DNA from 2 places in the Nocardioides conyzicola genome. Region 1 is predicted to be linked to the other one. Evidence: riboswitches for the same ligand, from Rfam matches in the RefSeq annotation. Region 1 holds a riboswitch; the other holds the start of a gene.
What was found. Region 1 has a riboswitch for cobalamin ahead of ABEA34_RS21030 (nitrite reductase). Riboswitches for the same ligand answer to the same signal wherever they lie in the genome.
Positions count from the first base shown of each region.

Region 1 (3,394 bases):
GGTCTCGTGATCGGCGGCGTCTGCCACGGACCGCTCGGCCTCGTCAACGCGAAGGCCCCTGACGGCCGCCCGCTCGTCGAGGGCCGCCGCATCTCGGCGGTGACCGACAAGCAGGTGCGCGAGCTCAGGATCACCTCGACCCCGAAGCACCCCGAGACCGAGCTCCGCAAGGCCGGCGCGCTCTTCGAGTCGTCGACCCGCTTCCGCGACCCGTTCGCCAACCACTGGGTCGTCGACGGTGACCTCGTCACCGGCCAGAACCAGAACGCCGGCCCGATGGTCGCCCGCGAGATGGTCCGGCTCGTGCTCGCGCGCCGCACCGACACCACCACCGGGAGCACACGATGAAGGTCCTTCGCACGCCCGACGAGCGCTTCGCGTCGCTGCCCGGCTACGACTTCGCGCCCCACTACGCCGAGGTGCCCGACGGCGACGGGGGAACGCTGCGGATGCACTACCTCGACGAGGGCCCTGCGGACGGGCCGGTCGTGCTGCTGCTGCACGGCGAACCCTCGTGGAGCTACCTCTACCGGACGATGATCCCGGTCCTGGTCGACGCCGGGCTGCGCTGCATCGCGCCCGACCTCGTCGGCTTCGGCCGCTCGGACAAGCCGGCCGAGCGCGACGACTACAGCTATGCGCGGCACGTGGAGTGGGTGCGGGCGCTGGTGCTCGACGAGCTGGGCCTGGAGGACATCACGCTCTTCGGCCAGGACTGGGGCGGGCTGGTCGGCCTCCGGCTGGTCGCCGAGCACCCGGACGCCTTCGCCCGCGTCGCCATCGGCAACACCGGCCTGCCCACCGGTCACGAGCCGATGAGCGAGGCGTTCCTGGCCTGGCAGCAGTTCTCGCAGACGACGCCGGACTTCGACCTCGGCGCGATCATCAGCATGGGCGTGGTGACGATGCCGCCTCCCGCGGTCGTCGCGGCGTACAACGCGCCCTTCCCGGACGACTCCTACAAGGCCGGCGCCCGGATCTTCCCGACGCTGGTGCCGACCTCGCCCGACGACCCGGCCAGCGCCGCCAACCTCGCCGCGCGCCAGGTGCTCGGGACCTGGGAGAAGCCCTTCGTCACGCTCTTCTCCGACAGCGACCCGATCACGGGTGGCGCCGAGCACTGGTTCCAGGAGCACGTCCCGGGAGCCGCCGGCCAGCCGCACGCCACCATCGGCGGCGGCGGCCACTTCCTCCAGGAGGACCAGGGCCCGGAGCTCGCGCGGCACCTGGTGGCGTTCACCGGGTGAGTCCCAGGAGTCCCAGGGATACCCGGTCAACCGGGGATCCCTGAACTTCTGGGACACTGCAGAGCCCGAGAAGTTGAAGAAGTGCCTGAGGAGTCGGCGGGCGCTCGTCCCGGGCACACGTCGCGGACCGGTGGGCGGAGGCGCCGCCGTGCCAGGGCTGACGATCCGATCCGGTAGCCTCCGGGGTGCCAGTCGTACCACCTCGGTGGTCAGGGAACCCGGTGAGAGTCCGGGACTGACGCGCAGCGGTATGGGTGACGGTCGGGACACGCAGCCACTGGGCTCCTCCGGGAGCCTGGGAAGGCGTCCCGCACCGGTCGATCCCGAGTCCGAAGACCTGCTGGCCCTCACGGCACCTGCCGCGAGGAACCCCGCGGGCTCCGCGCACGAGCCCCTGACCGCGGAGGACCCGTGCCCGACACCCGCACCCGACCCGACCAGTGCCCGGGCGTGTTCCGCCCCTGGGCCGCCGCGGACGGCAACCTCGTCCGGCTCCGGCTCGCCGGCGGGAGGCTGCCCGCCTCCAGCCTGCGGGCGTTGAGCCAGGTGGCCACGACGTACGGCGACGGCGACGTCCACGTCACCGGACGCGCCAACCTCCAGCTGCGGGGCCTCGGCGAGATCACGCCGGAGCTGGTCGCCGCCATCGAGGCGACCGGGCTGCTGCCCTCACGCAGCCACGAGCTGGCCCGCAACCTGATGTGCTCGCCCCAGACCGGGCTCGCCGGTGGCCGCGCCGACCTGCGGCCGGTCGTGGCCGAGCTGGACCGCCAGCTCTGCGCCGACCCGCTGCTCGAGGGCCTGCCCGGACGCTTCCTCTTCGTGCTCGACGACGGCCGCGGCGACCTGCTCGACCGTGCGGTCGACCTCGGCGTGGTGGCGCTCGACGGGCGGTCCGCGCAGCTCCGCGTCGGCGGCCGGTGGGGCGAGGTCCTCCCCCTCACCGATGCGCCCGCGGCGCTGGTCGCGCTCGCGCGTGCGTTCCTGCGCAGCCGGACCACGGAGTGGCACGTCGGCGAGCTCCCCGAGCTCCTGGTGCCGGTCCAGCCGCCCGACCGGCTGACCCCCCTGCCGTCCGGCCCGCTGGCGTACGGCGTCGTCCCCGGCGGCGAGCACGTCCCGGCCGTGGGCGGCATCGTCGACCCGGCTCTCGGCGAGCTGGACGCCGACCTCGTCGTCACCCCCTGGCGTGGCGTCCTGGTGCCGGCATGAGCGCGCTCGCCCGGCCTCCCCGGCGCTACGACTACCTCGACGACGGGCCGGCGATCTACGTCGACTCGTTCGCGACCATCCGGCGTGAGTCGCGCCTCGACGGCGTACCTCCCGAGGCCGAGAAGCTCGCCGTCCGGATGATCCACGGCTCCGGGCAGGTCGACCTCGTCGACGACCTGGTCGTCCACCCCGACCTGGTGCCTGCCGCCCGGACCGCCCTGATGCTCGGCGCGCCGATCCTCACCGACGCGCGGATGGTGGCGATGGGGATCACCGCCGGTCGGCTGCCGGCCGGCAACGAGGTGCACTGCTTCCTCACCGACCCGCGGGTGCCGGCACTGGCCGCCGAGTGGCGCACGACGCGTACGGCGGCAGCGGTCTCGCTCTGGGAGCCGCTGCTCGACGGCGCGGTGGTCGCGATCGGCAACGCGCCGACGGCCCTCTTCCACCTGCTCGAGATGGTGCTCGACGGCGGCCCGCGACCGGCGGCGATCGTCGGGTGCCCGGTCGGGTTCATCGGCGCCGCCGAGTCCAAGGACGCGCTCGCGTCGTTCGGGCGCGACCACGGGATCGACCTGCCGTTCGTGACCGTGCGCGGACGTCGCGGCGGCTCGGCGATGGCGTCGTCCGCGGTCAACGCGCTGGCCCAGGAGGCGGAGTGAGCACCGCGCCCGGACGCTTCTGGGGCGTCGGTGTCGGACCGGGCGACCCTGAGCTGATCACCTTGAAGGCCGCCCGGCTGATCTCGTCGGCCGACGTCGTCGCCTTCCACGCCGGCGTCGGCAAGTCGTCCAACGCCCGACGGATCGCGGCGGACGTCATCACCGACGGGGTGATCGAGGAGGAGCTGCGCTACCCGGTCACGACCGGCGGCACCGAGCACCCGGGCGGGTACGCCGGCGCGATGGCGGCGTTCTACGAGGAGGCGGCCGAGC
Region 1 covers NZ_BAABKM010000004.1:257,078-260,471, forward strand. The annotation lists gene ABEA34_RS21020 (sulfatase-like hydrolase/transferase) at 1-348, shown strand, start outside; gene ABEA34_RS21025 (haloalkane dehalogenase) at 345-1,247, shown strand; cobalamin riboswitch at 1,420-1,606, shown strand; gene ABEA34_RS21030 (nitrite reductase) at 1,659-2,459, shown strand; gene ABEA34_RS21035 (precorrin-8X methylmutase) at 2,456-3,121, shown strand; gene ABEA34_RS21040 (precorrin-2 C(20)-methyltransferase) at 3,118-3,394, shown strand, end outside.

Region 2 (3,394 bases), on a different contig from region 1:
AACTGCGCCTCGCCGTTGGCGTCGGCCACGCGGGCGACCTTCTGGGTGCCGGCGGCTGCGCACAGGGTCTCGCCGGGAGCGGCACCGACGACGCCGACGCGCGGCTTGGTGCCGGCCTTGACGTACTCGGCGGTGAAGAGGGCGGAGACGCCCGGGCCGGCCGGCGCCCACTGCAGGACCGGGAGCGCCTGCGCGGTCGCTCGGCGGAACTGGTCCGCGGTCTCGGCCGCGATCGGGGTGGTGTCGACCTCGCTCAGCGCGGTGTCGTCGTACGCGATGGACCCGGTGTCGGCCGCGGCGTACGTCGTGCAGGATCCGGCATTCGTGACCTGGTGCGCGCGGACCCAGACGGCGGCCTTGGCGGCAGCCGAGGTGTCGCCCAGGGCGGCGAGCGCCGTGCCGGCGAGGCCGGTGCTGTTGGCGTTGGCCGCCTCGGTGGACGGGCCACCTCCGAAGGAGCCATCGGCCTTCTGGCTCGACTCGAGCCAGCTCTTGGCCAGTGCCAGCTTCTCCGCCACGTCGACGTCCGCGGACTGCGAGGTCAGCGCGAGGACGGCGATCGCGGTGGCGTCGGTGTCGGGCTGGCTCGTGGCGTCGCCTTCGCAGGTCTGGATCTCCGAGCTGCGGGACGGGAAGTCCAGCCGGAACCAGCCCGCGGCGCACTGCTGCTCGAGCAGGTAGTTGGTCACCGCACCGGCCTTGGGGCTGTCGGCGGCGACGAGCGCCTGCGCGGCGTAGGCCTGGCCGAAGGCGTTGGTGTCGCCGTACTCGTTGTTCTCGTCCACGACGCGCCCGTTGATCGGCGCGGTCGACCCCACCCGGCTCTCGAGCTCGGCGATCAGGTCGTGCCCACCGAAGTCGGCGGTGCTGCTGCCGGCCGCCTGGGCCAGCACGGCCGCCTTCGCGAGCGAGCCCGCGTAGAGCGTCGTCTGGCCCTCGTACGTCGAGGTGTACCACTCGTCGTGGGCGCGCGGCTCGATCGCGTCGGCGATGGCCGACACCGTGGCGTCATGGCCGCCGATGCGGTGCAGGCCGAGCGCGACGTCCGCGCTCAGGCCGAGGTCGTCGAAGTCGTACTGGTCGTTGTGGACGATCCCGCTGCTCAGCTGAGAGGTGAGCCAGGTGGCCGCAGAGTCGGCGGCGACGGGGTCGGTCCCGGCGGCCGAGGCGGTCCCCGGGGTGGCGGCGAGCGCCGCGAGGGCCAGTGTGGGGACGGCCACGAGGGCGGCCCCACGTCGTACGGAGCGAAGCATGGTGTCCTTCCCGCTGCTCAGCGGGAGGTGCTCGAGGATGCTCCTCGGGTCGCCACCCGCTGCTTTCCACGACAGCGATGTGATCAGGACGCGTCGTGTCGGGTGCTCCGGCTCGTCGTCGGCCCAAGGACCGACGACCCACGGTTGCGGGTCAGCGCCGGAATCTCACCGGCTTCCCCCGCCACGGGCGTGCGTTGATGTGCCCGCGCAGCATAACCCGGCCCTTCCCGGAGCCTGTGGTCGCCGCCAGATCCCGTCGAGTGACGTGAATCGGCCCTCAGAACGGTCTGCTGAGGGCGAATCCGCGTCACTCGACGCAGCAGGCGCCCCTCAGGACAGCTTCTCGAGGACCAGCTCGCGGACCCGGCCGGCATCGGCCTGGCCGCGCATCTCCTTCATGACCGCGCCGATCAGGGCGCCGGCGGCGGCCACCTTGCCGTCCCGGATCTTGTCGGCGACGTCCGGGTTGGCGGCGATCGCCGCGTCGACGGCGGCCGAGAGAGCACCCTCGTCGGACACGACGGCAAGGCCACGGGCCGCCACGATCTCCTCGGGAGTCCCCTCGCCGGCGAGCAGCCCGTCGAACACCTGGCGGGCGAGCTTGTCGTTGAGCGAGCCGCTGTCGACGAGTGCCTGTACGGCGGCCACCTGGGCGGGCGTGACGTCGAGGTCGGTGATGTCGAGACCGGCGTCGTTGGCCCGACGACCGAGGTCGGAGAGCCACCACTTGCGGGCCGCCTGCGGCGAGGCGCCGGCCGCGACCGTCTCCTCGATCAGGCCGACCGCGCCCGCGGCCACGACGTCACGCATCTCGAGGTCGGTGTAGCCCCAGTCGGTCTGCAGGCGGGCCCGCTTGAGCAGCGGGTTCTCCGGCAGCGTGCCGCGCAGCTCCTCCACCCACTCGCGCGACGGCGCGACCGGCACCAGGTCGGGCTCGGGGAAGTAGCGGTAGTCGTCGGCGTCGGACTTCTCGCGACCACTCGTCGTGACCCCGGTGTCCTCGTGCCAGTGCCGGGTCTCCTGCAGGATCGAGCCACCGGCGTCGAGGATGGCGGCGTGCCGCTGCATCTCGTAGCGGACCGCGCGCTCGACCGAGCGGAACGAGTTGACGTTCTTGGTCTCGGTGCGGGTGCCGAGCACGTTGGAGCCCTTCGGCGCCAGCGACAGGTTGACGTCGGCACGCAGGTTGCCCTGGTCCATCCGCGCCTCGGAGACACCGAGGGCGAGGATCAGGTCGCGCAGCTGGGAGACGTACGCCCGGGCCACGGCCGGCGCCTTCTCGCCCATCCCCCGGATCGGCTTGGTGACGATCTCGATGAGCGGGATCCCGGCGCGGTTGTAGTCGACCAGCGAGTGGTCGGCGCCGTGGATGCGACCGGTCGCGCCGCCGACGTGCAGCGACTTCCCGGTGTCCTCCTCCATGTGGGCGCGCTCGATCTCGACACGGACGGTCTCACCGTCGACGTCGACGTCCAGGTAGCCCTCGAACGCGATCGGCTCGTCGTACTGGCTGGTCTGGAAGTTCTTCGGCATGTCCGGGTAGAAGTAGTTCTTCCGGGCGAAGCGGCACCAGTCCGCGATCTCGCAGTTGAGCGCGAGGCCGATCCGGATCGCCGACTCGATCGCCTTGGCGTTGACCACCGGCATCGCGCCGGGCAGGCCGAGGCAGGTCGGGCAGACCTGGGTGTTGGGCTCGCCGCCGAAGACCGCGGGGCACCCGCAGAACATCTTGGTGTTGGTGTTGAGCTCGACGTGGACCTCCAGGCCCAGCGCCGGATCGTACGACGCCAGCACGTCGTCGAAGCCCACCAGGGTGTCGGTCATCGGGCTGCTCCTTCGAGGGTCGGGGCCTGGTCGAGCAGCGGTCCGCCCCACTGCTCGAGCAGGGCGGCCTCGAGGGCGGCACCGACCCGGTAGCAGCGGTCGTCGGCCAGCGCCGGCGCCAGGATCTGGAAGCCGGCGGGCAGGCCGTCCTCCTCGGCGAGGCCGCTGGGCACCGAGATGCCGGGCACGCCCGCGAGGTTGGCCGGGATCGTCGCGAGGTCGTTGAGGTACATCGCGATCGGGTCGTCGAGCTTCTCCCCCAGCTTGAACGCCGTGGTCGGCGCCGTCGGCGAGACCAGCACGTCGGCCTTCTCGAA
Region 2 covers NZ_BAABKM010000001.1:299,341-302,734, forward strand. The annotation lists gene ABEA34_RS01495 (prenyltransferase/squalene oxidase repeat-containing protein) at 1-1,220, opposite strand, end outside; cobalamin riboswitch at 1,334-1,483, opposite strand; gene gatB (Asp-tRNA(Asn)/Glu-tRNA(Gln) amidotransferase subunit GatB) at 1,584-3,077, opposite strand; gene gatA (Asp-tRNA(Asn)/Glu-tRNA(Gln) amidotransferase subunit GatA) at 3,074-3,394, opposite strand, start outside.
Region 2: another riboswitch for cobalamin. It lies ahead of ABEA34_RS01495 (prenyltransferase/squalene oxidase repeat-containing protein); the one in region 1 lies ahead of ABEA34_RS21030 (nitrite reductase).